DNA from 2 places in the Clostridium ljungdahlii DSM 13528 genome. Region 1 is predicted to be linked to the other one. Evidence: riboswitches for the same ligand, from Rfam matches in the RefSeq annotation. Region 1 holds a riboswitch; the other holds the start of a gene.
What was found. Region 1 has a riboswitch for cobalamin ahead of CLJU_RS11045 (hypothetical protein). Riboswitches for the same ligand answer to the same signal wherever they lie in the genome.

Region 1 (9,146 bases):
CTAAAAAACAAATCTGTTCTTATAGCTCTTTCAATTGTGGAATGAGTAAAAATATCAACTCCAATATATCCTACCATGATAATAATACATATTAATATTATTTTAATGGATCTACGTTTCAATTTTATCCCTCCTTTCATATTGAAAATTCCTATATCCAATAATAGCATTTTATTTATTTGTAAATAGCTCATTAATTTAATAAAATCAAACAACTCATATCTTTAATTTATGGGTTTTGCCAATATCTCCAGCAAAACCCATCTTAAAAGTTTTTTATTTATTTGACTGGACAGGTATGTCTATAATATCTGAAAGTGGATTCATATTTTCAAGGCTGTCCCATATAAATGCCTTCAATTTATATATTCCCTCTTCTGGAAGTTTCATAATACCTGTTAAAATAGATGAATCTCCATTTTTTATTGTCTGCTTTCCGCATACATAGTTGATGAATTTACCGCCCTCATCATATAGTGCTACTATAAGTGATTCATCCTGGTCTTTACCGGAATTATTTTCTGCCTTTACAGATACTTTTGCATCCTCACCTAATTTAAACGAACTATCCATTGTAAGGTTAGTTATCTGTATTGGTTTTGATGTGTTTGTTACTGTAACTATGCACTGTGCCTTTGCATCTTTATTATCTTCAGACACTGCCGTTATTACTGCTGTTCCTGACTTTACTGCTGTTACCTTCCCGTTCTCATCTACTGATGCTATAGTTTTATCACTGCTTGACCAGTCTACCTTTTTATTCGCTGCATTATCCGGTGCTACAGCTGCTGTAAGCTGCAGTGCATCTCCTTCTGTCACACTTGCACTCGTCTTGTCTAATGTCACTCCCGTTACATTTACCGTTTGTGATGGTGATACCTTTTTCTCTGCTGCAGTTAACTTGTCCACTGTTTCCTGCTTCATGGATGATTTTTGTGCATCACTTAAGGCATCATACAATTTCTCTACTGCATCAACCTTGTCTTTATCGGCTGAAGTAAGCTTATCTACATCCAGTGCTGCTATGTCGTTATTTACAGGCACTGTAGAATTCTTCACATCTGTACAGTCAAATATTGAGTTTCTACCTTCATAATCCCTTACAAGAGAATCTATGCCCCTGCATATCTGCACTGGATCATATTTTAAATTGTCATATTGGGTAGTTTTATTTTTGCCATCAAATCCTTCAAGTATAGCATTAAATATGGTATTGCCATCTTTTATAAATTTCTTGTCAAAAACATTGGCATGTGCCATTCCAAGTGTCATATATACCTGGGCATTGGTCCACGGGTTATTTAAATCAATATCGCCATCACTTGTATGACCACCCCAGAAAGAACCAGTATAAGCCTGAGAATTTGAAAATTGATCAAATACATGATCCATGGCCTGTTTTACATCGTAATACTTGTCTCCTTCTTTTGCATTTGCATTATAATACGCTGCAATTTCTTGTAACATCATAGTCCACATATCAGGTGAAGCATTTGCTGCTACTTGAGACCCATCAGCACCTGTTTCTTTGTAAACATTCTTAGCACCATCATGTGTACTCTCTTCCATATAATTTCTGTCAATATGATTTCCATCATTTAGCACATGATCAATATAATTATAAGAAGTTAATGCATAATCTGCATATGTTCCTGCAAACATCTGAACTGATGAATTTAAATAATTTTTATTTGAAATTATATCTATTAAATTATAAGCTTTTATATCCCTGGGGTCATATCCTATAGATGTAATTGCCAGAACCAGTTTTTCCCATTCTGTCATTTTTACATCTTGATCTCCAATTTTTGCATTTTTCATCCTCTGGAGTTCATCCTGTATGCCCTTAAACCAATCGTCATAGTAACCACTTCTTATACCTGTGTATCCAGATCGGGCTGATGAAAATACATCCCAATCATCATCATTTAGTAAAATAGTACCTTCCTTTCCAGGAGCATCAGCTTTATCTCCCTCCCACTGAAATACAGGCACAGCTTTTTCCTGTCCAACACCAAATTTGCTGTAAATTATATTTTCTACTTCCTTTGCATCTTCAACCTGCTGCTTTTCTTCATCCTGTGTAGGTGCTGCCGCACTATTGTCAAGAAGTTTTGCAGTTGAGGGAAGTACTTTACCAAGTAGAAACTGGTAATCTTCATTTTGATCATAGTTTATCTTAATCTTGCTTGAATCAATTGTTAGGGGTACATTTCCTATAGTTGGTGCATTAAAAAATACACCTCCATCACAAGTAGCACTAACATTATACTTGCTTATTAAATCTTTATCTTTATCAGATTCTGGAATCACTTTAAAAGTTGCTTCTGCTTTAAGGCAGTCATCTGTAGTCTTAAAAGGTTCAGTTCCAGGTACAAAGATTCTGTCTTTAGCTGTTGCCTGCACATCTACTACTACCTTTGCTGCTATCTTAGTTGAACTATCCGGATTTAGATATGGATAGCCATCATTTACAGAAGAATCTATCTTCCAGGTCTTATCAAAATCAAATCCAAGCTTGGTGTAGCTGTCTTTATCTTTCATTTGTGCAGTGGTATATCCCACAGGTTTTCCCATAAAAGAAGTACTTGAAAATCCCAGTATATCACTATCATATGCACAGGTAGTTACATCAGTTTCGCTACTTGTATCGATTGGTTGACGAGATACTTTTTTTTCATTTTCCAGGAATTTACCATAAAAATAGCAATTTTTGATTTCTGAGCCAGGTGTAACACAAATTCCTGCAATATTTGGTAAAAATGAAGACTTAGTATCAAAAGTAACATTACTACAGCAGTTATCTGTATATCCATTTATTAGATTCCAGTTATCATCAGAACATGCACTATTACCAACTATTCCTGCTAAAGTTGAAAATCTGCCAGCATCAACTTCAATACTTCCTGTGCTGCAGCAGTGGGTAATTGTACCACAACATTCATTTGCAATTACTCCATAAAATACATCATCGTTGTCATCTAAAATTATTTTACTTCTATCTTTTATGTCTACATTAGCATCAACTTTAACATTCTCCACAATTCCATCTTTCCATACAATTCCAAACAAGCCTGAAGCTGCATCCGTATAACCACTTATAGTATGAAACTTTCCATCAAAAGTACCATCAAAACTTTTATTGTGAGAGGTAAGAGATTTTAAAGGAACATTTGATTTACTTATATCAATATCCTGTGTCAAAACAACTTTTTTGCCTAAATAGTCTATGCCCTTATCGATATCTCCCCTGAGTTTGTTTAGGTCATCTACTGAACTTACAGTGTAATTTCCATCTGAGCCCTGGTTTAAAGATGGCGTTGACGCCGTTGGTGATGCACCTGCTCTAGCAGTATAAGGTGCAAATGTCATTAAAGTAAACATAAGCATCATAACAAGGCTAATCTTTTTCCATAATTTTTTCACTTTGTTCTCCTCTCTAATTTTTATAAAACTATATAAGAAATACCGGGTTAAAAATACATCTTAGCCCGGTATCAATCTAAAACATTTACTTAATCAATAGGGAAAATCCGCTTTTATAAAGCACCAGCTGCAGTATTAACAGCGCCTTGTGTAGCTTGTAATGTCTCCAATTGAGTTAATGCATTAGTATAAGCTGTATCTGTTTTATTCGCATGATTTGCCATTTTTGCTATAAGATCTGTTTTATCTGCTCTTCCACTAAAGAATGCAGGAGTTTGTGTATAACTCCAATTGTAAGTTCCTTTGTCAGAAATTGTTCCATCTGGTAAATATCCTGCTAATCCTAAATCACATCCTGCTGCTGCTGAAAATTCCCAACGTATTGTAGCACCATCCGGTACATTATCTAATGTTGTACTTCCATCATAATAAGTTGAGTTAACATGATCTACATTATTAACTGTAAACATCCAGCCTGAAATTCCATCACATTCTTTTTCACTTAAATAATTTGCATCGGTAACAATAGGCTGCTTTGGTATATCTGTTCTGAAGACAATACCTTTAGTTAAATTTTTAAGCTTGCTCGTAAATGAATAATCTTCAAATGCAGCTTGATTATCTGTAGTATCTTTAAAACCTGTTACATACTTGCCATATTTGCTCGAAACTATGTTTACATTTCCATCACCTACAGCCTGTTTTGTAGCATCAGCAATGGTATTCGTATCACTGAGTGTAACTGCTTTTGGCTGTAAAATAGGTGCTTGTCCTAAAACATTTTTCTCAACATCCACATAGACAGTTTTTGTTGGAGCAGCATCAGCTTTTACACTATTAAAAGCAGACGGCGCAGCTACAGCTCCCAAAGTTAATGTTGTTATGCATAGTGTCGCAAATAATTTGTTTTTTAATCTTCTAATCATTTTATACACTCCTCCAAATTTTTAATTTTTTAATTGTTGCTTGTCCAAATTTAAAAGACAATGATAAAACTTTTACACTTTTATATCAATCACCTCCTGGAAAGTTAAATATAATGACAATCATATTTTTAACCTTTATGAAAAATAAACCAGGTGGTAATTCAGGTGAGATTAGATTAACGTAAATAAATATATATTTGTGTAAATAAAAGATAAAAAGAGACCCTCTTTCTTTCGAAGGTCTCCAGTATACGACATGAATTTATAAATATTTAATGTAAACAGATGTTACTGGCATTGAATACTTACCTTTCCCACCGAAAGAACCATATATGTTTGTAACAGGCAGGTCTACTGGCTTGGCATCATCTTACTTTTCACACCTTCCCAAAGATTATATCTTCAGTGGCATTTTGTGAATTTCATCTTCCTTACAGCAGCGGGGGCTGCAGTGGTTTTTCACCACTTTCCCTATTAATTCCTAAAAAAGAAACCTATTCAAAATTATCATTTATTTTACAATTGTCATTACCTTTACAATACACCAACTCCACTTATTTGTCAATAATTTATAAAAACTTTATTAAATTATTGTAAATTTCAATAATACAACACAATTTTCTATAAACAGAGTTCTTGACATCAGATAAATTTTAATGCTAAAGTTTGTCCTAAATACTGTTAAAATGTCTATTACTTATTTAACTCAGCGTTAGTTTTGGGATTTATATTAATTTCTCCAAAAGTATCCTCATACTTTTCTACTGATTTCGTAAGCATCATACAAACACTTTTTGCCTGCTGCGGGCTCATAAATATCTTCACACTATCTTTTACATCTTTTTTATACACCTTCATAAAATCTAACTGAAAATCATATACACTTCCAGAAAGCTCTAATCTATTTGAATATAATTCCTTTTCTTCTTCTAATTTTACATTTTCATCCATAGAATTCACCCTTACCTTTCATATTTTTTTACTCAACTTATTTTTACACTTCGCCCTATCTAATCACCTTCCTTTTGTACTCGCCTGTCTAATCCCCTACATTTAGTTCTTTCATTGATGACGAAGGGGTTATTCTAAAATAAGAACAAATCTGATGACTTACTTGATTGTCCATAAACAGAGTTCTTGTAATCAGATAAATTCCTACAAAAATAAAAAGAGACCCTCTCCCTTCGAAGGTCTCTATATATAACATAACTTACAATAATGGTTAATAACTAAAAACATCTCTGTTCTCTTATGTTAATATAACCGTTTACTTTTTGAATAAACATAGCATTATCTTCCCCTCCGAAAGAATCACCCACATATCAGGCAGGTTTCCTGGCTCAGATTCATCTTACTTCCCTGTCTTCCCAGATATAAAAATCCAGTGACATAACTAGGGTTTCATCCTCCATACAGTAACGGTGGGCTGCAGTGTTTTTTACACTTTCCCTTTTAACTATCAATTTGACAGCACCTAATAGTAAAAATATTAAATTTTTATTACCTTTATGTTAAGTTTAGAGCAAAAATTTTGAAAAGTCAACATTATTTTCATTAATATAAAGATATTTCTGAACGAAAGATGATAATGTCTTAGTATACCAAAGTTGATTATATTCTAAATATGCATAGGCATTGAGATTAAAACCAACAGCGTTCCAAAAGTCAAGGGCCGTGTGGAACGAATGTTTCAAGCCTGGAAAGACTCACAATAGCAGGTATGGCAGTTTAAACTCTAGGAGTGCCCTTCTCTAGTTTATCTATATGTATTTTAGGATTTTCTATATTTACACCATATAGTTTATCAAGATTTTTAGAAAACCACCTTACGGATTAACTTCTATAAATCAATCTCGCTTAATATCGGCTGTAACTTACAAACTGACAAGTATTTATTTGGTACAGCAATTCCTTTTTCCTTACGAATTATTTGTATTACTGGTGCCATATGCTTCCCCTCATATTTTTTTACAGGTATATAGGAATTAACATATGCTTGCGTTGCTTCATGTCCATTGGATATATCATATCCTAAATCTAAAGGACTTGTTCCTCGAAGATTAGTATGTTTACAATCAAGAATATGGGCATAATCTGCTATATATAAGCCACTAAAATTCATTGGCAATTCTACTCTTAACAAAACATTCCCAATATACCGCCGTACCATTTCAAATCCTAAATTTCCAAAATAATAATCCTCTGTTAACCATTTAGGCAATGGATCAAGAAATCCCTCAATTAAATAACAGTCATTAAATTCTTCAGGTATATTAGGACAACTTACTTGCCTTCGAGCATATAATCCACTATTTTTAGAAAATATCATATGAAGAAATTTACTGTGGGTATAATGATAAAATACAATATTATTCTTATGGAATTTTATTTGGTTAGGAAGTATCTTATAACCCTTGTCCTTCAAATATAACTCTCTTTTGCATAAAAATTCTTTTCCTAAATTCACAACTTTTTTGTCTCCTTTGAGTAACATATAATTTCATATTTAATATATATTTTAAAAATAGTTATCATTCTCCATAATTTTCAGTAAAATATAAAAGTCCTATTTTTCTGACTTTATAATTGCTTATTATATTTCCCGCTGCTTTGTCATACAAATTATAACCAACAATAGTATAAATTTCTATAATACTATAGACACGTACATCTTATCTCTTATTAATTCCATTTTTGCTCCATACTTTGCCCAAATTTTTCTAGAAGCCAGATTATCTTTTACAATTTTAGCACTTAAATATTTTATTTCTTTCCTTTTAGCATATTCTAATATTTGCGAAAAAGCTTTGCTTGCATATCCTTTTCCCCAGTACCTACTCCCAATCCAATAACCAATTTTTGCTTTTTTCTCTTCTACACTCTGATAACTTAACGATATCATACCAATTGCATTATTATTCAAAACGATAGCAAATATTTCTGAGTTTGTGTTTTCAGACCATTCATTATTATGTTTGATAAATTCATCCTTTGATATTATACACTTTCTGGAACCTAATTTTTCTTGTAATACATTATCAGTATTTAATATTTCTATAAGTTGAATTGCATATTTATTATTAATCTCTTCAATTGCCATACTTTTTATAACCACCTAACTTAAACACTCACAGTCAATAAAATTTATAAAGAATATAAAGTTTAATTTTTATATTTCAATAATTTTATCTATAAAATCTATTCCTTTAGTAATATGAGAAATTATTATTAATATTGAACTAGTTTTTCTACTTTTCAAAATTCTCAACATTATTTCTCTTGTTTCGGCATCAACATTAGATATAGGTTCATCTAGGATAATTACATCCTTATTGGAAAGCATTGCTCTTATAAAAGCTATAACCTGAGCCTGTCCCCCTGAAACGCCTGCTGTATTTTGACTTATTTCGGTATCCAATCCTCTAGGTAATCTATGAATATATTCAGTTAGCATAAATTGATCAATAAGTTTTTCTACATGCTCACGGTTTCTATTTGTCTGCCCATATAATATATTCTCCAATACTGTTCCCCTAAATAAAAATATATTTTGTGATACAATTCCTATCCTATTTCTTAAGCTTTTATTATTAATCCTTTCAAGATCTAATCTATTATAAAATATTTTACCACTTGTAGGAGTATATAGTCCTATTAAGAGTTTTATAAGAGTAGATTTTCCAGATCCATTTTCACCCTTAATAAGAATTTTTTTCCCTTTACTTATTTTAAAACTCAAATTTTTTAAAACATATTCTTCAGAGGTATTATATTTAAAATCTACATTATTTAACTCTATAGATTCAATTTTCCTATTTAAATATTCATGCTTCCCACTGTTTTCACCTTGCATATCAAGAAGCTGATATATTCTTTCAATACTTAAACATACTGGTTTTATTATAGTCCCTATAGTTGCTAAAGCTTGAGTACTGCTAAAAACTTTAGCTATATATAATGAAAAAGAAGTATATAATCCTATGGTAAATTGTCCTTTTAAAATCATTATTCCTGCAATTAATAGTATTAGAAGTGTACCAAAATCATTAATAAGTGTTATATTTTCCGTAAATAATAATATAGCCTTGCTTTGTTTTGTACTATCCTTTGTAAGTTCATCAAGTTTATTTTTAAACTTTAAAAGACTGCTGTTTTTACCATTAAGCACTTTTATATCTTCAATTCCATTGATTATTTCAAAAGTATCTCCATTTAAAATTGCACTAGATTCCATCATCTTTTGTGTATTTTTCATAAATCCACTTGCAGATTTTTTAGAAGTAATGAAAAAAACTGGAGTTAAAAACAAAATTATTATAGATAATTTATAATTTATAACAAACATAGTACCTAACGCCATCACCGTATCAATTAAATTTAGAAAAATACTTATAAATTGAGGTGAAAAAATTCCTCCCACAGAACTACATTCTGATATTCTTGCTTGAATATATCCTTTCTGTGTAGAGGATATATAGTCCATTGGCAAATCTATCACCTTGTCCATCACCAAATATCTCATTTCATTAACAATTGAATTACTAACTTTAACAAACATATATTTTGAAATAACCGCAAGAATATATCTCAAAATATACAATAGTGCTATTACAGCAATTAATTTATAAAAGTCACTATATCCTTGTTTAGTTATAAGTATCTTGTCCATTATACGTCCTATTATGTATGGAATAGGAGTTGATATAATTGAACTAAAAATCATGCCAATAATTCCTATAGTAAAAATGATGCGATATTTTTTTAAAAACGGTATTAATTTCAATAAGCTACTAA
Region 2 (23,544 bases), 1.0 Mb from region 1:
TGTAGAACTTATAAATACAACTGCCTTGTAATTTGACATGGCAGTTTCCGCTGCATCCTTAAGTTTAAAACCTTCCATATTATTTTTAGAATAAAGATCTACAGGAAAATGCTTTTTTATCTTATCACTTATTTTATCTCCTGCAGTTGTAACGCTAATTACCGCTATTTTCATTTTTTGCCTTTCTGAACATATGTGTAAAATTTTCATCGTACAAAAGGCTCTTATCATATTTGCAATTGATAAAATCTCCTACAAGTATCTGCGCTGTTTTTGTTATATTTTCCTTCTTTACTTTTTCTACGATATCATCTAAAGTTCCTATAACACACTTTTCATCTTCCCAGGTAGCTTTTTGAATAACTGCTATAGGCACATTTCTTCCATAGCCTTTCTTTAATTTTTCCACTACCTTGTCTATCATACTTACAGACAAAAACAGTGCCATAGAAGCTCCTACAGAAGCTAATCTTTCCAAATTTTCTTTCTCTGGTACGGGAGTTCTTCCCTCTACTCTTGTGAGAATTATAGTTTGGCTTATACTTGGAAGGGTAAATTCTCTGTTTATAGCAGCTGCTGCAGCCGTAAAAGAACTTACTCCTGGAACAACTTCATAATCTATTCCAAGCTTGTCTAGTTCATCCATCTGTTCTCTTATAGCCCCATATATGGTTGGATCTCCTGTATGCAGTCTAACTATTTTCTTTCCTTCTCCATGATACTTTTTTATAACATCGATAACTTCATTTAAGGTCATGGAAGCAGAATTGTATACTTTTACTCCAACCCTACAGTATTCTAAATGATCTTTGCTTACGAGTGAACCTGCATATATAACCACATCTGCAGTTTTTAGTATATCTCTTCCCTTAACTGTTATTAAATCAGCATTTCCTGGTCCTGCTCCTATAAAGTAAACTTTATTTGTCATGTTCTTCCTCCTTTAATCTCTTTGGGCTATTATAAGAGACATATAATCTCTGCTTTTTAGTATATCTTCTCTATTTTTAAGTACTTCCTGTCCTTCTCTATAAGCTCTCTTTACACATATGTACTTGAATCCTTTTTCTTCTAATACATTTAATACATTTTCTTCTTTTCTATATACTTTCATTATTACTACAAACTTCTCATCTGTTATCTTATCTACCTGAGATGCAGGAAGAATCAAAACCCTTTCATCTCCTATAACAATACTCTGTCCTGCTAAACTTGCAGCAGCACAAAACGATGTTATTCCAGGTACAGTTTCTGTTTTATACCCCTTGTTTTTAATGTGATCTAAAAGATATATATAGGTACTGTATACAAAAGGGTCACCTATAGTCAAAAATGCCACATTTTTACCCTCATTTAATCTTTCCTCTATAGTCTTAAAAGCTTCAAATATCTTTCCTTCCTGCTCTTTTCCACCCATTGGAAAGTGTTTTATTATAACTTCTTTATTTTCATCTACAAAATTTTTAGCTGTATCAAAAGCTATGCTTCTATCTCCATCTTTTGCTGAAGGTGCAACTATTACCTCACATTTCTTTATTACATTTACAGCTTTTAGCGTCAGTAATTCTTCATCTCCAGGCCCAACTCCTATACCATAGAGAGTACCCATCTTTAAGGTATCTTTTTCCATAAGTTTTCACATCCTCACTGCTTAATATAAAGTTTAAAGTCCAAATATCAAAGTTCAAATAATTATGACTTCCTTCGTACCTCATCAAATCTATAATTTCAATGTTTTCTGACGTTAGGAGGAAAATCATCATTATCTGTTATTTGTTCTTTAACAAATTATAAATTACGAATTGCACTTACTATAAATATACTGTTATTAGAAGTCATCATATAACTGTTCGCCCTGGTCTTATTTATTGATACTTGTATACATTCTACTTCACATTTCATACTTTTTAGAGTATCAAGGGCTTTATACAAATTATTTAAAGTTATAAAATTAAGCACCATTTTCCCATGTCCTTTTAGCTTTGCACCATATCTTTTTACTATTTCCTCTATATTTCCTCCGCTGCCGCCTATAAATACAGCATCAAAATAAGGTTCTATGCTTTCCTCTACCTCAAGTGCTTCTCCTTTTACAACTGTTAAATTGTTTACATTGAATTTATCTATATTTTTTTCAATTACAGAAAGTGCTTCTTCATTTTTTTCAACCGCAACTACCTGTCCCTTAGAGCATATCTTAGCCATCTGTACACTTACAGAACCTGTTCCAGCACCTACATCCAGCACTCTAAAATCTGGCTCAATTCCAAGTTTTGCAATGCTAAGTATTCTAATTTCCTCTTTTGTCATGGGACAGTTTCCTCTTATAAATTCATCATCTTTTATATATCTCATAAAAATTTCTCCCACTTTTATAGAGTTTTATTTTGAATTACAACTACACAAAGACCTCCAAAGTCTTTATCTTTTAGCTCTGCAGCACTTCCTGAAGTGATTTTCTCATCCTCGTAAGAAAGATTTTCTCCTACATGCACTACTGCATCTACAGCATTTTCTTCTAGAATGCTGCACAGATAATCTGGTGAATGTTTTTTATCCGTAAACCATATAGAAATACGATTTTCCTTTACTATGCCTAAAAAATCTTCCTCTCTGCCGTGGAGACTTCCTAAAAAAGATCCCTGCCAGCTAAGTTTTACTTTTGCCATCATATATTGAAAAGAGCTTATACCTGGAATAACTTCTATGTCACCATCATAATTCTTTTTTAAATACTCCGTTATACCATAGTAAAGTGGATCTCCAGAAGCTGTAACAGATACGCTTTCATATTTTCCAGATTGCAAAATATCAAGTATATCCGTTAACTTTCTTACCTTTATCTTATTGCCTTCTATAAAGTCCAAACTATCTACTGCTCTTTCAAAACCCAATATAGCCTGCGAACGTTTCATTACAACTGCAGCCTTTGGAAGTATGTAATCTTTATTTCCAGGTCCTATGCCTACTATAAAAACCTTTGTATTCATAACCACACCTACTATTAAAATTTTACTTAGAAAGACTGCTGTAGAGCACTCCTCTTTTCATTGAATACATTATAACATCTGCTTCGATTGAATTATAGGTGTACTGTTCTATTCTATTTTTTACCTTAATACCTATATTTTCATAAAGCTTGTCATATCCATCTCCTAGAAGTTCTACAGCTCCTTCTGTAGTTTTTTCATTATACACTTTTTTTACAAGTTGCAAGTCTTCTCCCATTAAAGCAAGTTCCAGTGCCATTGTCTCAAGTCTTACATCTGATACCCTGCTGTGGGTGTTAAAACATCCTGAAGCAATTTTACTCATCTTACCTATATGTCCAATTACAAGTACTTTCTTTATATTTTTGTTCATGCAGCATCCCAGTGCAAAGCCAACATAGTTAGACATTATAACCATCTTGTTTTTATCCAGCCTCAAACTAGCTGCCATATTTTCTCCCATGTTTCCAAAGAGAAGTATAAGATCTTTGCACCCTTTAGCTATCTTTTGATTTATCTCAAGTTCCACAGACTGCTTAAGTGCTTCCTCAGACATTGGCATTACAATTCCACTTGTTCCAAGTATAGAAATTCCTCCTACTATATTGAGCCTTGGGTTAAATGTCTTTTTTGCTATTTTTTCACCTTCAGGTACAAATATAGTTATTTCTACACCTGAGTTTTCAGGAAGTACTTCTTTTACTTCTTTTTCAATCATCTTTCTAGGCACAGGGTTTATAGCAGCTTCACCTTTTTTCACATATAGTCCTTCACCTTTAACTATTCCAACACCTATGCCGCCTTTTAATCTATATTCTTTAGATATTTTCTTTGCTCTTGCCCATATCTCTATGCCATTTGTTATGTCTATGTCGTCTCCACCATCTTTTAAAACACAGCATTCTACAAAATCTTTTCCATGCCTTACTTTTTCAATAGGTATCACAAGTTCAATACCCTTTGGAGTGTCTATTTTTACTTCTTTTAAGTCAGTTTTAAAATACAGCATATTGCAAGCTGCCTTTGCAGCTGCTGTTGCACAAGAACCTGTAGTATATCCACATCTAAGTCTTTTTCCATCACAATTTACATACATGTCAAGCACAATATCACCACCCAAAAGTGCTAAATTATCTAGTTATCATATACATAAGTGCATTTACTATAGCAGCTGCTATGTTGCTGCCGCCTTTTCTTCCCCTTATAGTTATCATAGGTACATCAAGTTTTTCTATTTCCTCTTTAGAATCTGCAGCTCCTACAAATCCTACTGGTGCTCCTACTATAAATTTAGGCTTTGCCTTTCCGGCTAAAGTAAGCTCCTTTAATTTATAAAGTGCTGTAGGGGCATTTCCAAATACAAAAAACTCCACTCCTTCTTCTACAGCTTTTTCTACAGCTGCCATAGAACGAGTTATTTCTTTTTCTTTAGCTATATCTGCTATTTCACTTCTACTTACAAAACATTCTACTTTACAGTTGAGCTTTGCAAGAGCCTTTTTATTTATTCCTGCTGCAGCCATATTTGTATCTGTATATATGGTCACCCCTTTTTTTAAAAGTTCCAGGGCACTGTCTACAGCTCCTTCTCTTATATATAGTATATCTTTATATTGAAAATCTCCTGTAGTATGTATTACCCTCTTTACTATAGAAAGTTCTCTTTCAGGAAAATTACATTCTCCCATTTCTTCTCCTATTATTTCAAAACTTCTTTTCTCTATTCCCATAGGTGATTTTATATAATCCATAATAATCTATTCTCCATTTCCTTATATGAAGTTAAAAACTACTTTTCCCTTATATCTATAAATTTATCTGAATTTTTTACATCTGCTTCTTCAAAAGTTGCCATATTGTCCATAGTATAAAGTGCAGCCTCTATTACTGAAAATTCTAAAGGACATCCTGAACCTTCTCCAAGTCTCATATCTAAATTTAACATAGGCTTTAATCCCAGTTCCCTCATTACATAGCTTATAGCTGGTTCTGCAGAAAGATGAGAAGGAAATAAATAATCTCCTACCTTTTTATTTAATTTAAAAGCACATAAGGCAGCTGCTGAAGATATAAATCCATCAATTACAATAGGTACCCTATTTTTAGCTGCTCCTAAAAAACACCCACACATTCCTGCTATATCAAATCCACCTACTTTTGACAATACATCAATAATATCTTTTGGATCTGGTTTATTTACATCAATAGCAGCTTGTACAGCTTTCTTTTTACTTTTAAGTTGTTCATCTGTAATTCCAGAACCTTTTCCAACTGTAAGGTCTACTGGTAAACCTGTAATTGCACTTAAAATTGCAGAACTAGTGGCAGTATTACCTACACCCATTTCGCCTGTTCCAAAAAGGTCATATCCTTTTTTTACAAGATCATCTACTGACTCTATACCCGCTTCAATGGCCTTTATGCATTCTTCTCTAGTCATAGCAGGTCCTTTAGCCATATTTTTAGTGCCGTAAGCCACTTTTTTATTTATTATTCCAGGCTCTTTAAAGTCATAATCCACTCCTACATCTACTACAGTTATATCCGACTTAGCAAAATCTGAAAGCACACAAACTCCTGTTATGCCTCTTGCAAAATTTTTAGTAACTGTTACTGTAAGATCTTTAGGACAGTTACTTACACCTTCTTCTACTACTCCATTATCAGAACACATAATAACTATATTTTTTTTATGTATTTTATTATGTATTTTTCCTGTAATTCCTGCCATTTTGGCAGCTATTTCTTCAAGTTTTCCAAGGCTTCCTATAGGTTTTGTCAAGCTGTCCAATCTTTCCCATGCCTCTTTTACAGCCTCTTCATCTTTTCCCTCTATACACTTTAAAGTTTCTTCAAGTAAACTCATAATACATACCCCTCAATTTACTTTTAAAATTATTAAATTGACCCTTTACTATATAAGACACTAAAAGCACAAAAATAGTAACGCATTTTTTTATTTTTTTGATGCCCCTGAAATTTTTTGTAACATATCTAAGTTTCCAAAGAAATGAATGTGAGCATAAGCTCCTAAAGTATTGTTCTTAACGTACCCGCAGTTCCACTTTTTTATTTTTCCATCGTAAGTATCTTTAGTCACGTTATAAATTTTTTCTTCTTCTGAATCTATATAGGATTTATGAAATTCATGACAATTCACTTTAAGTCCTAAAGGTAAAATGTTATTTTCCTTAGCTACTTCTATCTTGGCATATCCAAAGTTTTGTAATCTCGAAGTCATGTGAGCCTTTCCTTTAAAAAATCCAACTGTGTCAAAGACAGCACTTTTATCTACATTTTCCATGCCTTCTGTCAGATACATAAGTCCTCCGCATTCAGCATAGCATCTAAGTCCTGATTTTAATTCTGTTTTTATACTTTCCATCATAGATATATTGCTGCTAAGCTCCTCTATAAAAACTTCAGGATATCCGCCTCCTATGTACAAAAAGTCTATATTAGAAGGTAATTTTTTATCTTCAAGGGGACTAAAAAATATAGTTTCACCTAGTTCCTCTAAAAATTCTATATTTTCCTTATAGTAAAAGCTGAAGGCTTTATCGTAAGCTACCGCTGTCCTTATCTTCCTATTTTCAATATGGTAGTCATCCTTAAAGTTCTTGTTTTCCTTAAAGCATCTAAGCAGCATTTCAACATCCACATTTTTTAAAATAAGTTCACTGCATAGGTCTATTTTTTCGTTTAAGTCACCTACTTCACTGCTTTGGACAAGTCCTAAATGTCTGCTTTTAAGTGAAAGCCTTTCATCCTTTGGAATGTATCCAAATACTTTTATATTGCAATTTTTTTCTACAGCAGCTTTCAAAAGTTTGTAGTAGCTATCTCCTATATTATTAAATATCACTCCTGCTATATTTAAATTTTCAAAGTTCACTATTCCATTTATTTCAGCACATAAAGTAGTACTTTGAGACTTAGGACTCATAACAAGTACCACAGGCAGGTCCAGTACCTCAGCTATATTAGCTGTAGAATACTTGCTGTCTATTCCCTTGCCGTCATATAATCCCATAACACCTTCAATTATTCCTAGTTCTCCTTTTCCTCTACTGAAAGAGGCCTTTACTCCCTCTTCTCCCATAAGGTATAAATCCAAATTTCTAGAACTAGTTCCAGTTATGCTTCTGTGAAATGCGGGATCTATATAATCCGGTCCCACTTTATAACCTTGAACTTTATAGCCTTTTTTCATAAGTGCTTTCATAAGTCCAATAGTTACTGTAGTCTTTCCACCTCCACTGCTGTTTGATGATACAATAATACTTTTCAATACCCATCACCCTATTTCATTTTTTACTTAAAATCTTCTTTAATCCATCTGCATATGTCAAGAGCATAATAAGTAATTATCATTCCTGCTCCTGCCCTCTTTATACAAGTTAACATTTCCTTTACTATAGCTTTTTCATCTATAAGACCAGCTTTAGCTGCTGCCTTAACCATGGCAAATTCTCCACTTACATTATAAGCAGCTACCGGCAAGTCAAATTTATCTCTGGCAAGTCTCACTACATCTAGATAAGGAAGAGCTGGTTTTACCATTATTATGTCTGCCCCTTCTTTTATATCATCTTCTATTTCCAGCATAGCTTCTCTTACATTGGCTGGATCCATCTGATAACCCTTTCTGTCACCAAATTTAGGTGCTGAATCCGCTGCATCTCTAAAAGGTCCATAAAATGCAGAACAGTATTTGGCACTGTAAGCCATTATGGCTACGTTTTTAAATCCATTTTCATCTAATATATTTCTAATAGCCTCAACTCTTCCATCCATCATATCCGATGGTGCTACCATATCTGCTCCAGCTTGTGCATGAGAAAGTGCTATTTTAGCTATATATTTAAGTGTTTCATCATTGTCTACTTCATGTCCATTGAGTATTCCACAGTGGCCGTGGCTTGTATACTCACACATGCATACGTCTGTAATTATATAAAGTTCTGGGTCTAATTCTTTTAGTTTTCTAACTGCCTTTTGAATTATTCCATTTTCCTCAAAAGCTGAAGTTGCCACCTCATCTTTATGATCTGGAATTCCAAATAAAATTACACTTTTTACTCCTGCATCCTTAATTTCTTTTACAACTTCAGGAAGACTGTCAATAGAATAGTGGTAATTATTGTCCAGTGAAGATATTTCTTCTTTAATATTTTCTCCTTCTACCACAAATAATGGGTAAATAAAATCGCTTGGATTGAGTACAGTTTCCCTAACCATATCTCTTATAATTGGATTCTTTCTAAGTCTTCTGTGTCTTCTAAACATATTTTTTACTTCCCTTCTAATAGTTGTTTTATAACTCCGTCTGTAGTATATTCTTCAGACATTTCATAATCTATATCATGCTTTTTCAGCTCTTTACCTGTTATAGGTCCTATAGAAATTACCTGTTTTTCCTTTATAGCAGAAAGCCCTACAAGTTCTATCATGTTTCTAACTGTAGTTGGACTTGTAAAAATAACTGTATCTACGTCATTGAAACAATTTTTATCAGTTAAGCTTCCAGCTACTGTCTCATAAGTATAACATTCATCTACTATGCAGCCTTCTTCTCTCAAGGCTTCTGCCAAATAAGGTCTTGCATTTTTAGATCTTGGAATAAATACCTTGTCTCCTTTTTTTATGAAACCTTTCATTTTATCGTGGAGACTTTCAGCTACAAACTTTTCTGCTACTATTTCAGGTATAATTCCCTTACTTTTTATAGCTCTTTCTGTGGCAGGGCCTATAGCTGCAAATTTTCCTTTTATATTTCTAATATCATAATTTTCGGTTAGAAGTCGTTCAAAAAAGCTGTTCACCCCATTTACGCTGGTGAAAATAATATAATCATACTCCAGCAATTTATCTAAATATTCTTTGATATTTTCTGAAGTATATTTTATTTCTATGGAATGTATCTCAGTAACCTGAGCTCCTAAATCAAGAAGTTTTTCTCTCATTTCACGTGACTGAGCCTTTGACCTTGTGATACATACATTTTTTCCAAAGAGAGGCTTTTTCTCATACCAATCAAGCTGCTCATTGAATTTTATAACATCTCCTATAACTATTATGCAGGGAGAAGTTAGTCCTGCCTCTTCAGCTTTTTCTTTTATGTCTTTTATTTTTCCTACAACTTTTTTCTGCTTTGAAGTAGTTCCCCTCATAACTACGGCACAAGGAGTATTTTCATCCATGCCATTTTCCTTAAGCTTGCTGCATATTACTTCCAAGTTTCTAAATCCCATTAGGAAAATCAGTGTTCCTCCTATTTTAGCTGCAGCTTCCCAATTTATATCCAGCTTTTCAGCAGTCTTTCCTGTAAAGATATGAAAGCTTCGAGCTACCTTTCTATGAGTTACAGGTATTCCTGCATAATTTAAGGCTGATATTGGAGAAGTTATTCCCGGTATGACCTCAAACTCTATATTTTCTTTTAAAAGAGCCAGCGCTTCTTCTCCTCCTCTTCCAAATACATAGGGATCTCCGCCTTTAATTCTTCCTACTACATGTCCCTTTTTAGCAAGTTCAACTAACATGTTATTTATTTCATCTTGATTTTTATAATGGCATCCTGGTTCCTTACCACAGTAATATATTTCACAGTCCTCATTTACATATTTTAAAATTCCAGGGCCTGCCAACCTGTCATACATAACTGCAGTACATTCACTTAATTTTCTCACTGCCTTTAAAGTTATAAGTTCCTCATCTCCAGGTCCTGCACCAATAAGATAAACTTTTCCCATAGTATCCTCCTTAAGCTTTCAATATCATTTTTGCAAGTTTTTCACCTAAAACCATATAATCTTCCTTGTTCCCTGTTACATCTTTTTTTATAAGTTTATTTCCTACCATGAACATTCCCATGATATTTATAGTATCTTTATCTATTTTTGCATAGGCACCTATGGTGGAATGACAATCTCCATTTAATGTCCTCATAAAGCTTCTTTCAGCTTCTACACAAATTCTTGTATTTTCATCGTCTAATTTACTGAAAAAGCTCTTATTTTTACTGTCTTTTTTTGTTTCTATACCAAGAGCTCCTTGTCCAATTGCAGGTACCATATCTTCCACCTTAAAATACTCAGTAACTAGTTCCTCTAAGTGAGACCTTTTAATTCCTGCAGCTGCCAAAACTATGCCATCTAAATTTTGGCTTTCTATTTTACTTATTCTAGTCTGTATATTTCCCCTTATAGGAGCTATTTCTATATCCGGCCTTAATATCTTTAACTGCTCTGCCCTTCTATTGCTGCTTGTCCCAATTTTAGCTCCTTTAGGAAGTTCATCAAAAGGTACTTTATCTTTAGATACAAAGGCATCCCTTACATCTTCTCTCTGCATAATAGCAGCTATTTCAAAATCTTCCGGCACATCAAAAGGTACATCTTTCATACTGTGAACTGCTGCATCTGCTTCATCTTTAAGAAGTGCCAGCTCAATTTCCTTTAAGAAAAGACCTTTTCCACCTATTTTATTTAGGGCTATGTCAAGTCTCTTGTCTCCCATTGTTTCTATAAGCACTTTTTCACACTTTGCATTATAATCTTTTTGTAGTATATCCATTACTATTTCAGTTTGAGTCTGGGCTAATTTGCTCTTTCTAGTTGCAATTTTAAAATTCAAATGTTATCACCATCCTGTGTTATCCTTAAATTTGCTGTTGTAAAAAACATATTTATTACATCTAGGGCCTTTCCCTTTTTATAAAAAAAGTAAAAGTCATCTGTACATATAAACTTCATAATTTTTTTCTTATCATCTATACTGCAAATGCTGTTTCTTATATGAGAAGTAAATTCTACAAATTCATCATAGTCTTTTATATAATCTACCAGCTTATTTGCAATAAATACAGAAGTTACAGGTGATACTCCTTTTGTATTTATCCCAATTGAAACATTTTTAGTATTTCTCTGGCAGGGTGTAATGCAATTTCCATTTTCAGGCTTAGTTGCATCTATATATATTTTACATAGCTTTCTGCAATCCTCTGCTATGCTGTAGTTTACTTTCACATCATCTGTAGCTATTACTACAAGGTGCTTGTCTTCTATATACTTCTTTTCATACTCTGCATTAATTATATTTACATTAGGGAGGCTCCCTATATTTTCAAAATCATCCATAAACTTTTTAGACAATATATAAACCTGGCATCCTTTTTTTGAAAAGGTTTTTGATTTAATGTAAGCTGCATGTCCTCCCCCTAATATAATCACTTTTATTTTAGGAGATAGCAGCGACAAAAGCATATTATTATTTTCTAAGTTGTTTACCTTCATCTCTTCTTCTCCCCTTAAAACTTAAGTAGTTACATCTTTACTTATTTTTTTTAACACCTGTAGTATTCTTTCATTTCTCCACCTATCTTTTACCGCTAATCTTATAAATTTACTATCAAGTTCCTTAAAATTATTGCATCTTCTTATGAGAACATCTTCTTTTAAACATCTACCATATAGCTTCTGACAATCTTCATATTTCATTTTACATAATACAAAATTGCTGTAGCTATCATACACTTTTTCAAACAAAGGTATCTCTTTTAACTCATCTAACATAAATTTTCTTTCTTTTTCTATCCAACAAATGGACTCTTCTATGTATTTCTTATCTTTAAGTACACTCTCAGCTGCTGTTTCTGCAAAAGAGTTTATGTTCCATGGATTTTGTTTGGATTTTATACTTTTTATTAAATTTTCATTTTTACAAAGACCATATCCCATTCTTATTCCCGGCAGTGCAAAAAATTTAGTAAGAGCTCTGATTAAAAATACACATTTATATTTCTGCGATTCCCTTAAAAAAGAACATCCTCTTTTTCCTGTAAACTCCACAAAAGCTTCATCTATAATTATTGTTTTATGATTTTCCTCGCAGTAATCAAGTATTTCTTTAAACTTATCTTTATCTATTACACCGCCATTTGGGTTATTTGGATTACCAATAATTAATGCTTCTGACTTTGTTATTTTTTGTCCGATATCTTTATAATCATACTCCATATTCTCTTTCAAATGTGAATGTATTATTTGGCAGTTCCATTCTGCTGCATTTTTTTCATATTCTATAAAAGAAGGTACTACAATACAGATGCTTTTAAAACAGCTGATTACAAGATCTATTATCTCTGCAGCTCCATTACCTAATACAATGTTCGTATCTTCCATGCTGCTTGATATTTTTTCTTCTTCAATGTAAACAGAGTTCTTGGCATCAGATGGAGTTTTTGACTTCACCTGATACTTAGAAATCGTTATCCAGGGACGTAGCTGCTCTTTGCTCCCACTTGAAGAAGTGGGAGTATTAGAGCAGGTAGTCATCGGATAAAAGTAATTTAATGAAAAATTTATATACTCTTTTATTGAATTTTTAAGTTGTCTATACTCCACATCAGGATACTTTTCTACATCTTTTAATGCTTTTTCTATATTTTCTTTGAAACTTAAAGGTACTCCTAGTGGATTTATATTCGAACTGAAATCCAAAAGCTTTCTTCCCTTTAAAAGTCCCTCTGTATATATATCTCCACCATGTTCCATAATAACACATCCTATATCATTGATTTTCTAAATTACGCTCTGGGTAATCCAATTATAACTATTCCACATAAAATCATAAAAAGTATTTCGGTAAAATACATAATTATTATGCACTGTCCTATGTGTTTAAAACTTAGTTCCATAAGTCTATCCCCTATAGTAGGTTTATAAACTACTTGACCAAAATAAACATTTGTGCCACCAAGCTGTATTCTCATAGCTCCAGCTGCTGCTGCCTCAGGATAAGCACAATTAGGACTCTTGTGGTTTTTCCTGTCCCTTATCATTATTTTAAAAGACTTAAAAGGATTTCCTTTTACTACAAAAGCGGATATACACATAAGTACCCCTGTAATTCTAGAAGGTATAAAATTAAATACGTCATCTACCTTTGCAGGAAAAAATCCTATGTATCTATACTTTTCATTCATATATCCAAGCATGGAATCCATAGTATTTATTCCCTTATAGAGCATAGCAAGTGGTGCTCCAAAAATAGCTGCATATATAAGTGGTGCTATTACTCCATCGGAAGTATTTTCCGCCACAGTTTCCACATCTGCCCTTATTATTTCCTGACTGCTTAAAGAGGATGTATCCCTTCCAACTATATAAGAAAGCTTGGTTCTTGCATCTTCAATATCTTCCTTTTTAAGGGCATAGTATACTTTCTTTGCCTCTACAGCAAGGCATTTAGCAGAAATAGTCGTCCAAATAATAAATGTATTTACTATATTGTATAAAATAACATTTTTTCTTAAAAGCAGCAGTACTGCAAAAGGCACAATAAAACTAACAAATGCAACAAGGAAAACAATTAATCCACCAAATGCTTTTAAGCTCTCCTCTTTTTTGCAAAGCTTTCTTCCCTTTTTATCTAAATAAGATATAAGCTTTCCTATATATATAACGGGATGGGGAAACCAATAGGGATCTCCTATTATCCAATCAATTACAACTGCTATCACAATATCTATTAAATTCATAAATACAAAAGAACTGGACAAATTTAACCCCTCTTTTCTAAATTTAATTACTATCTTTTAATTCCCATAATATTGTATATCTTATCTATATCTAAATTCTTTCGCACTATGCTTGCTAACTTATCCAATTCTCCTTCTCTAAGATTTTCATATGTCTTAGATTTTTTATAACCTAATCCTTTATTTTCTCTTATCTTATTTACAATAAATTCTCTAAAATCAATTCCATCGAAAACTCCATGTATATAAGATCCAATTACATTTCCTGACATATTTATGGCACCATCTTCTGTGTCAACCTTTTCACCATTTTTATCAGTTATATTAAACAATGGTCTTGCATCTTTTCCATATTTGCATATTCCCATATGTATTTCATATCCGTATACATCCAATTTTCTATTAGTTAAAGATTCGCCATCCTTTTTTATTGGAAAGTCAATTTTACTTTTTGCATTTACTCTAGTTGTAACCTTTTCTTTTTCAAATATAGTTTCTATGTCTAAAAGTCCTATACCCTCTACTTTTCCTACATCTGTCTCCACTCCATAAGGATCTTCTATGACTTTACCAAGCATTTGATATCCACCGCATAGTCCTATGACAAGTCCAGTTTTACTATATTCTTTTATTCGATCCTCAAGGCCGCACTGTCTAATTTTAAGTAGATCTTCTATAGTATTTTTACTTCCTGGAATAATGACTAAATCTGGATTTCCAAACTCTTCTACAGATGTTATAAATCTTACGGAAACGTCTTCTTCGCTCTTAAGCGCATCTAAATCTGTAAAATTAGATATATGAGGCAGCTTTATTACGGCTATATCAATAGGTGCTGTAACTCTTTTATTGAATTCTACAGCTCCATCTTCATCCTCAAGTGCCAATCTAAAATGAGGTATGACACCAAGACAAGGTACCTTTACTATATCCTCAAGCATCTTAAGCCCCGGCTCCAGTATATCTTTATCTCCTCTAAATTTATTTATTATAGTACCCTTTACTCTTTTTTTCTCCTCTTCTGTAAAAAGCAGCATTGTTCCTGCAATGGATGCAAATACTCCTCCTTTGTCTATGTCTCCTGCTAAAAGTACTGGTGCATCTACTGATTCTGCCATACCCATATTTACAATGTCTCTATCTCTTAAATTTATTTCTGCAGGACTTCCTGCTCCTTCCATTACTATTATGTCAAATTTCTTCTCCATCTTTTCAAAGTGTTCTTTAAGCATATCCCTAAATTCCAGCTTCATATTATGATATTGCATAGCAGTGCTGTTACCATACACTTTTCCGTTAACTATTATTTGGCATTTCTTATCTGAAGTTGGTTTTAACAATATAGGGTTCATATATGCTTCCGGCTGCAATCCAGCTGCATAAGCCTGAAGTACCTGAGCCCGTCCCATCTCTTTGCCATCTAATGTTATATATGAGTTCAATGACATATTTTGAGATTTAAAAGGACATACTGAATAACCATCTTGTTTAAATATTCTACAAAGGGCTGAAACAATTATACTTTTTCCTACAGAAGAACCAGTTCCCTGAATCATAATTTTTGCCATAACAATTACTCCTCCCAAAACTTCCTAAATATAATAAAAAGTTTAATTTTAATTAATACACACATATCTATATTAAAGCCAAAAGGCAGTAAGCTTTAGAAAGCTAACTGCCTTTAACATAAAAACCTCAGCTTAAGCTGAGGTTAACCACACTAAAAGTTTCTCTCCCTCCGAAAGCATATAATAACAATCAGGCAGGTCTCCTGGCTTATGATTCATATTTACTTTAACCTTCCTCTTTTACGAGTGGTAACTAAAGTTCATCATCACATACAGTAGCGGGGGCTGCTACGGAGTTTAACCGTATTCCCTTTTCACCTATAAAGGCACCTGAATTTTCTATTTAATTTATACTCTAAGTTTATTATAATTAGAGTTTTATGTCAACTTGAAATATCCAATATATTACATAAAGTAAATAAAAATTTCATGGAATTCTAAAGTTTTACAGTTAATAACACTATTTGATATTATATTTCACTAAAAACTCAGTATCCTCCATTACTTTGTTGTAAGCGTCATCCCTTATTATATGGTGATCTTCAGAAAATACAAGAACTCGTTTAAAAAGTCCATTAACATATTCAAAATCATGTGTTGAACATATTATAGTTTTTCCTGCTTTATTTAATTTGATAAAAAGATCATTTAAGAATTTCTTTCCCTTAGGGTCTATTCCACTCATAGGCTCATCTAAAACCAAAACTTCAGGATTTAATGCAAGTACAGCAGCTATAGCCACTCTCTTTTTTTCTCCCCCACTTATGTTATAAGGCTCCCTGTTTTCTAAATCCTTCACATTTAAAAGTTCTAGACAGTCATTTACCCTTTTATTTACTTCATCTTCATCCATTCCCATTTGCCTTGGTCCAAAAGCAATTTCCTCGTATACACTAGAGCAAAAAAGTTGTGCATCGGAGTTTTGGAATACAAATCCTACTTTTTTATGGAACTTCTTTGAGAAGTTACCTTTTTCCAATTCATTTTTACATATTTTCACATCATCAAAATAGTAATTTCCCTTTGTGGGAAATACCACTCCATTTAATAATTTTAAAAAGGTAGATTTACCACTTCCATTTGCACCTATAAGCGCTATGGATTCTCCTTGTTCTATAGTTACATTTATATCTTTTAATACTTCATTATTTTTATATTTAAAAAAAGCATTCTCAATTTTTATCATCTTAATCCCACCCTAGATATGTAAAAATACATAGTTATGATAAGTACATTAACTATTAAATATATTAGATCAAAAAACTTAAATTTAAATTTTTTGTGAGACACATATTCTCCTGTAAATCCCCTACATTCCATAGCACAATACATTTCATCTCCCATTTCTTTTGATTTTAAAAATAAACTGCCAATTATCTTTGAAATAGAAGAATACTTTTTACTATTTCTTCCTATAGATCTAAGCTTTAGTGCATAAAACATGTCCAAAGAAAATTCACCTAATATATAAATGTATTTTAAAGTTATGTCAAATACCAAAATAAATATGTCTGGTATAAAAAACATCTTTAGCGCCTTAGTTATATCATGCCATTTAGTTGTATAAGATAAAACATTTATTGAAATTATAGTACCAGCTACTTTTAGTAAAAGCATTTCACTATTTCTAATGTTCCCCATAAGTATGGAAGGTATGAGCATTATAAATGTAAAAAATGGAATAGAAATGCTTAAAAGCAGTATTTTTTTTATATCTTGAACATCCAAAAAACTTAAAATTAGTAGAAAATAAACATCTACAAGCATTACATAAGTAAAATTTTTAGACAACGATAAAAATAATATATTTAAAATAGTAAAGGAAAGTTTTAACATAGGATTTAAATTATATATAAAGCTATTATTTACTTTATTGTTCCTTTTGATAAGAGATAATAGATGTAATATAGAAAATATACTTTTATCTATAAATTTGTCTTTATCTTCTTTGGGAACGTATTCATCCTTTTTTAAAAGCCAATCCTCCATAAATTACACCCTCAATTCTAATTTTTAATTTTTCTGCTTCCTTGTTAAAAATATATCATACTAACAGTTATTATTCAACTAAATACAAAAACATTATTCTTAGCTTAATCCATAAAAAACATACCATACACCCATTCCTATAGCAGTTCCCCTTGCCTGTTCTTTAATCAAAAAGTCTTTAAGTTCTTCTCTGTGAAGTGCAATTACCTGTATATCTTCCTCTGGCTCCAGCTTTTGTATGGGAATTTGATTTTCCATTAAATCTTCATATATATCAACCCTTGCTAACGTAACCTTATCCGTTAAAAGTGCAGGATTTGAATAAAGCATAGGGCTCATTGACTTTACTTCTCCCTTATATCCAGTTTCCTCCTCCAATTCTCGTAGTGCATTTTCGCCTATATTATCCCCTTCCACAAGACCTGCTGGAAATCCAATAACGTATTTATCTATAGCAGCTCTGTATTGTTTGATAAATATATACTTATTAGATGGTACGAGTTTGCCAACTATTACTACTGTATTTGTAGTATTGGTTCTCTTTATTCTTTCCCACTTTAACTCCTCATTATTTTTTCCTGTATAAGTTATTTCCTGTAATTGAATCCACTTTCCTTTATACAGTGTTTTTTCCGATATTCTTTTCATCAAGTCCATCCTCCTATTTTTTTAGCCTCCTGGCCTATTATCATAATTCCTTTTTTTATATCTTCTTCACTGACTCTTGAAAATCCAAGCCTAAAAGTATCATATCCCTCATCATTTACATAAAATACATCACCAGGAGTAAATATTACTCCTCTCTTGCAGCATCTTTCTAAAAGCTTTCTGGAACTTATATTCCTTAGCTTTATAAATATATGCATTCCCCCCTCACCAAATATCTCTTCACAAGGTATATTCTCTCTTGCACACTTTAAGGTGAATTCATATTTTTCCTTATATACTCTTCGAGCTTTCTTTATGTACTTTTCAAAATTGCCTTGATTTAAGTAATCATAAAAAATTGCCTGATCCAGAGAAGAAGTGTGAATATTCCTAGCCCTTTTGCAACTCTCTAAATAGTTTATAAGTACTTCATCCGCGAGTATCCATCCTATCCTTATTCCAGGAAATAATACCTTTGAAAAGCTTCCTATATATATAATACTATTTCCACTACCGCTAAAAGCAGCTATAGGTGATACATGAGTTCCTGAATACCTAAGCTCTTCATTAAATCCATCTTCAATTATAGGTACACTATAACTTTTAAGTATGTTATATAACTTCACCCTATTTTCAGGAGGCATGACAATACCTGTAGGATTTTGATAGGATGGAATAAAATATGATATCTTAAATTTATTTTTTTTCAGCTCTTCACTAAGATCTTTTAAACATACTCCGTCTTTTTCAACTTTTACTCCAGTTATATTGAGTCCATGTAGTTTCATAATTTTAATTGCAGTATTATGAGTTGGATTTTCACAAAGTATATTATCTCCTCTTTCCGTAAGACAAGATAATATTAAATCAAATCCTTCGGTAAATCCATTTGTTATAAGTATATCCTTTTCCTTTGTACAAACTCCTTTACTTTCCATATATTTAAGTAAATATTGAATAAGGGGCCTATAACCTTTAGCATACCCATAATTCAACACTTTTTCTCCTTCTATAGACATACGATTTAAAAAAGCTTTTTTAAATTCATCTACATTAAAAAGTTTTTCATCAGGAGCTATACTTTTAAAGGATATCATTCCTTTTTCCCATTTTGCTTCATGTTTTATTATATCTAATCTTTCGGAAAGTTTGCCATATTGATTTATTTTGTCTTCCCAATCTATACTCCACTTTTCCTGAAAATCTACTTTTACATCCGATACAAAGGTACCCCTTCCTTTTTTCATGTATACAAATCCTTCATCTTGCAAAAATTCATAAGCATACATTACACTATTTCTGCTTATTTTTAGCATTGAAGCCATCTCTCTTGTGGAAGGAAGTTTTTCTCCACTTCTAAGCATACCCTTAAGTATCATATCTTTAATATAATCTTTTAGCTGTATATATACAAGCCTATCTTTATTTATCTTAAGTTCCGAAAACATAACAAGTTTCACCTCAAATATATTCTTGCACAATTTTACTAATAAATAAAGAATAATATTAATAAATAAGTTATTGACATATAGTAAAAAAAATGTTTCAATAATACTGACTAGTCAGTTAATATTTAAATATTATATAATTTCATTATTGAGAATAATTTTCCATATATTTATTTTAGATATTTATTTTAGGAGGATTCATATATGCTAAGAAATATTATACAAGTTTTTAAAAGAGATATGAAAAGTATTGTTAAAAATAAAATGACAATGTTGATTGTTGCAGGTGTATGCATACTTCCATCTCTCTATGCATGGGTCAATATAAAAGCATGTTGGGATCCTTATGGAAATACAAGCAGCATTCCTGTAGCCATAGTTAATGAGGACAAGGGTACGAACTTTAACGGAAAAAATTTAAATACAGGAAATGAAATCGTAGAAAAATTAAAAGATAACCATAAAATAGGCTGGAAATTTGTAAACGCTAGAAACGCGGATATGGGTATCATAGATGGTACATACTATGCCATGATAAAGATTCCAGAAGATTTCTCAAGGAATATTACAAGCATAACATCAAATACTCCTAAAAAAGCTGAGATCATTTATAAAGTGAATACAAAAAATAGTCCTGTAGCTCTTAAAATAACTGATGCAGCAAGAAACACGCTAGCAGAACAAATAAAATCAAATTTTATATATACAGTAAATCAAACTATATTTTTTTCTTTGAACATTTTTGGTAAAAATGCAGAAAATGATAAACAAAACATTATAAATTTGAAGGATGCAATAATAAAATTAAGTGACAATATGGATGTTATAACAGATGTTCTTGGAGGCATAAGTGATGATTCAAATGATTTTAATTCAACGCTTTCTCAAATTAAATCAGGTATTCCTATGATAAATTCAAGAATAACTACTTTAGAAAATGGTAATGACACAAACAATTCATCTGTGCTATCCCTTCAGTCTTCCATGAACAATACCTTTGATAACATTGCATTTAATTTAAATACCTCAAAGACTGATATATATAGGATTCAAAATTCGATCTTAAATTTTAATTCAGTAGTTTCAAATTCCAAGTATTCAAATATAGATACCACTGTAACTAAAATCAATTATGAGATAGATATATTATATAATAAAATCAATTCAACCATTAACATTCTTGAAAAATTTAATAATTTTAAAAACGATGACAGTACATCAGAACTTATAAATTCATTAAAAAATACTAGGGATTCATTAAATACAGAGAAAAAGAAAATAAACGATATCCAAAAACAACTTGAAAGTTCAAATGAAATAAATAGGGATTTGATTAATTCAATAACAAATGACACTGCAAATTTAAATCAGCAATTAATAGATGAAACCAATGCATACAATGGGCAGGTAAGAAAAAGCTTAAATTCCACGGCGGCTGAACTTGTTGAGTCCACAGATAAAGCTTCTTCTGTTTTAAAATCTATACAAGATCTTACTTCCCATGGAGATAATTCCTTAGATGCGTTAATAAACGGAAGTGAGCTGACAGCAAATTCATCCAGCAAACTAAACAACAGATTATTGGAATTTAAGGATATTATTAACAATTTAGCAGATAAACTTAAACTAGTAACTAATAATGACATAATACAGATAATCACCATATTGCAAAATAACCCTGATTTTATGGGTAGCCTTGCATCAAGCCCATTTAATGTGAAGGAACAAAATATATACACTATTTCAAACTTTGGATCTTCCATGGCTCCAGCTTATACTACACTTTCAATCTGGATTGGATCTATTATTCTTGTATCCATTTTTAAAACAGATGCAGATAGATTTAAAGGTGATGAAAGATTGAGCTTTAAAGAAAGGTATCTTGGTAAAATGAGTACCTTTATAGTTTTTGCATTAGCACAGGGATTTATAGTTGCTATTGGGGATAAACTTTTGCTAAATGTCCAAATGGTAAATACATTTTTAATGATAATGGTAGCTCTAGTTTCATCTTTTACTTTTACTGTAATAACATACACCCTTGTTTCTATGTTTGGTAACTTGGGGAAGGCTATATCCATTGTTTGGCTTATAACTCAAATAGCAGGAAGTGGAGCAACCTATCCAATACAGCTTGATTCACTTATTTTTAGAATAATGCAGCCTTTATTTCCATTTACCTATTCAGTAAGTGGATTCAGAGAAGCTATCGCAGGACCTCTTATAAGTACTGTAGTTATGGATTTTACGTTTATGATTTTAATTTCAATGTGTTTTATACTATTAGGTATATTTTTAAAGAAACCTTTGCAAAATAAAATCTATAAGTTTAGAGCCAAGCTTTCACAATCTGGTATAGGAGATTAAAGCATTTGAAAGAAAATGCCTAAAACAATATTAATTTTAGGAGGAAATACATTGAAGGTAATATTCAAACTATTAAAAAGAGATTTTAAAAATATAATAAAAACTCCATCAGTGCTTGCTTTAATTTTATTATTGTGCGTCCTTCCATCTCTTTATGCTTGGATTAGCATTAAAGCCTCATGGAATCCTTATGCCAATACAAATAGAATGCCTATAGGTGTAGTAAACAATGACAGCGGTACAACTATTAACGGTAAAAATTTAAATGTTGGAAATGAAATAGTTAAAAATTTAAAGAAAAATAATTCTATAAATTGGATTTTTATAGATGACTGGCAGGGAAATTATAATCTTAATTCAGGAAAATATTATTCACTTATAGAGATACCTGCTGACTTTTCCAGCAAACTTTCCACTTTAATTACAGCATCACCTGAAAAGCCTAGTATAATCTATAAATCTAATGAAAAGCTAAATGGAATAGCCACTAAAATTACAGATTCAGCTAAAGATTCCTTAGCAGATACTATAAAAAGTTCTCTTACAAAATCCGTAAACATGGAAGCTCTTAAAATGCTAAACTCTACAGGTAAAAAGCTTGAAACAGACAAGCCTCAAATTTTACAATTAAAGGATGCTTTACCTCAAGCAATATCTACCTTAAATGATATAAAAGGTAATATGTCACAGGAAAATTCCAACTCCAAAAGTCTGCAGCAATATCTAAGTGGAGTTCAAACAGATTTGCCAAAATTGTCCAAAGAGATAACTAGTCTTCATAATATTGTAGAACAAAGTAGAACACTGACTTTATCTACCAAAGAATCTCTAAATTCTATGCAAAGTGATTTGAATAAAGATATAAATGAAATTGAATCAAAAGAAAATCAAGTTCAACTTTTGCTTAACAGCCTGCAAAATATAAATAATATGGATGCTGGCAAAAGTTCAGCTGCAAGTATTATAGAAAATATGAGTAATTTGAATAATTCTTTAATAGATAGTATAGATACTGATATTAAAATTCTAAATGAGATAAATGGATTTATAAATACTAATATAACAAGTGATCTTATAAACTCATTGAAGTCCCTAAGAAATTCGTTAAGCACTGAAAACAATTATTTGGCTGAGTTAAAGAATTTAATAAATAGCAACTCTTCACAAGATAGTATTAATCAAGTTATATATGAACTTTCATCATTAAGTAGTGAATCATCAGAAGATATAAGCAATATATCAAATATCTTTTATTCAGGAACATATGAATCCATGAATTTATTATCAGACACATTGACATCCAATTTAGATAGTATTGATTCAATACTTAATGCAACTGGGCAATTGGTACCCGAATTAAATCTTATGGCAAACTCAGGAATATCAAGCAGTAAAAATTTAGTTAATCAAAGAGATAGGTTAAGTAAAAAGCTAATAGATATTCAAAATAACTTAAACAAATTAAGTGATAAAATGAAGGACTTAAACGATGAAAACTTAACTTCAATAATAAATATAATGGAAAAAGATCCTAATAAAATATCAGATTTTATATCATCACCTATTGAATTGAAAAATGTTGAACTATATAATTCAGGTCTTTTTGGATATGGAATAACGCCTTTTTATACTACTCTTGCAATATGGGTGGGAGCTTTGTTGTTATGCTCCATGCTAACACTAAAATGTAAAGATCTCGAAAGTGGAGAAAATGTGAAATTGTTACATAAATACTTTGCCAAATTACTTCTATTTTTAATAATATCAATTATACAAACTACCATTATAACTTTAGGAGACATATATATAGTAGGGATAAAGCCAGAAAATTTATGGCTTATGATGGGATTTGCATTTACCTGCAGCTTTACTTTCACTATTATTATAGTTACATTAGTATCTATTATGGGTAACATTGGAAAAGCCGCTGCAGTTATAATAATGGTCTTTCAAATTGCAGGGGCAGGAGGACTTTATCCTGTAAAAACCTT

Region 2: it holds a riboswitch for cobalamin, as region 1 does, so the genes downstream of both, CLJU_RS15780 (cobyric acid synthase) here and CLJU_RS11045 (hypothetical protein) in region 1, are expected to answer to the same signal.

Annotation. Positions count from the first base shown of each region.
Region 1 is NC_014328.1:2,459,718-2,468,863, forward strand. Features, by position in the region: gene CLJU_RS11035 (hypothetical protein) at 1-122, opposite strand, end outside; gene CLJU_RS21335 (Ig-like domain-containing protein) at 277-3,426, opposite strand; gene CLJU_RS11045 (hypothetical protein) at 3,540-4,352, opposite strand; cobalamin riboswitch at 4,680-4,865, opposite strand; gene CLJU_RS11050 (DUF3467 domain-containing protein) at 5,046-5,303, opposite strand; cobalamin riboswitch at 5,661-5,845, opposite strand; gene CLJU_RS11055 (hypothetical protein) at 6,193-6,819, opposite strand; gene CLJU_RS11060 (GNAT family N-acetyltransferase) at 7,000-7,452, opposite strand; gene CLJU_RS11065 (ABC transporter ATP-binding protein) at 7,522-9,146, opposite strand, start outside.
Region 2 is NC_014328.1:3,488,505-3,512,048, forward strand. Features, by position in the region: gene cbiG (cobalt-precorrin 5A hydrolase) at 1-174, opposite strand, end outside; gene cobM (precorrin-4 C(11)-methyltransferase) at 155-931, opposite strand; gene CLJU_RS15715 (cobalt-factor II C(20)-methyltransferase) at 944-1,609, opposite strand; gene cbiT (precorrin-6Y C5,15-methyltransferase (decarboxylating) subunit CbiT) at 1,789-2,355, opposite strand; gene cbiE (precorrin-6y C5,15-methyltransferase (decarboxylating) subunit CbiE) at 2,373-2,990, opposite strand; gene cbiD (cobalt-precorrin-5B (C(1))-methyltransferase CbiD) at 3,013-4,095, opposite strand; gene CLJU_RS15735 (precorrin-8X methylmutase) at 4,121-4,741, opposite strand; gene cobT (nicotinate-nucleotide--dimethylbenzimidazole phosphoribosyltransferase) at 4,780-5,856, opposite strand; gene CLJU_RS15745 (cobyrinic acid a,c-diamide synthase CobB) at 5,947-7,281, opposite strand; gene hemB (porphobilinogen synthase) at 7,305-8,279, opposite strand; gene cobA (uroporphyrinogen-III C-methyltransferase) at 8,285-9,745, opposite strand; gene hemC (hydroxymethylbilane synthase) at 9,756-10,628, opposite strand; gene CLJU_RS15765 (NAD(P)-dependent oxidoreductase) at 10,625-11,287, opposite strand; gene CLJU_RS15770 (pyridoxal phosphate-dependent aminotransferase) at 11,309-12,547, opposite strand; gene cbiB (adenosylcobinamide-phosphate synthase CbiB) at 12,580-13,533, opposite strand; gene CLJU_RS15780 (cobyric acid synthase) at 13,584-15,101, opposite strand; cobalamin riboswitch at 15,278-15,450, opposite strand; gene CLJU_RS15785 (energy-coupling factor ABC transporter ATP-binding protein) at 15,562-16,287, opposite strand; gene CLJU_RS15790 (energy-coupling factor transporter transmembrane component T) at 16,284-17,090, opposite strand; gene CLJU_RS15795 (NUDIX domain-containing protein) at 17,190-17,738, opposite strand; gene pdxR (MocR-like pyridoxine biosynthesis transcription factor PdxR) at 17,738-19,186, opposite strand; gene CLJU_RS15805 (YhgE/Pip domain-containing protein) at 19,391-21,553, shown strand; gene CLJU_RS15810 (YhgE/Pip domain-containing protein) at 21,605-23,544, shown strand, end outside.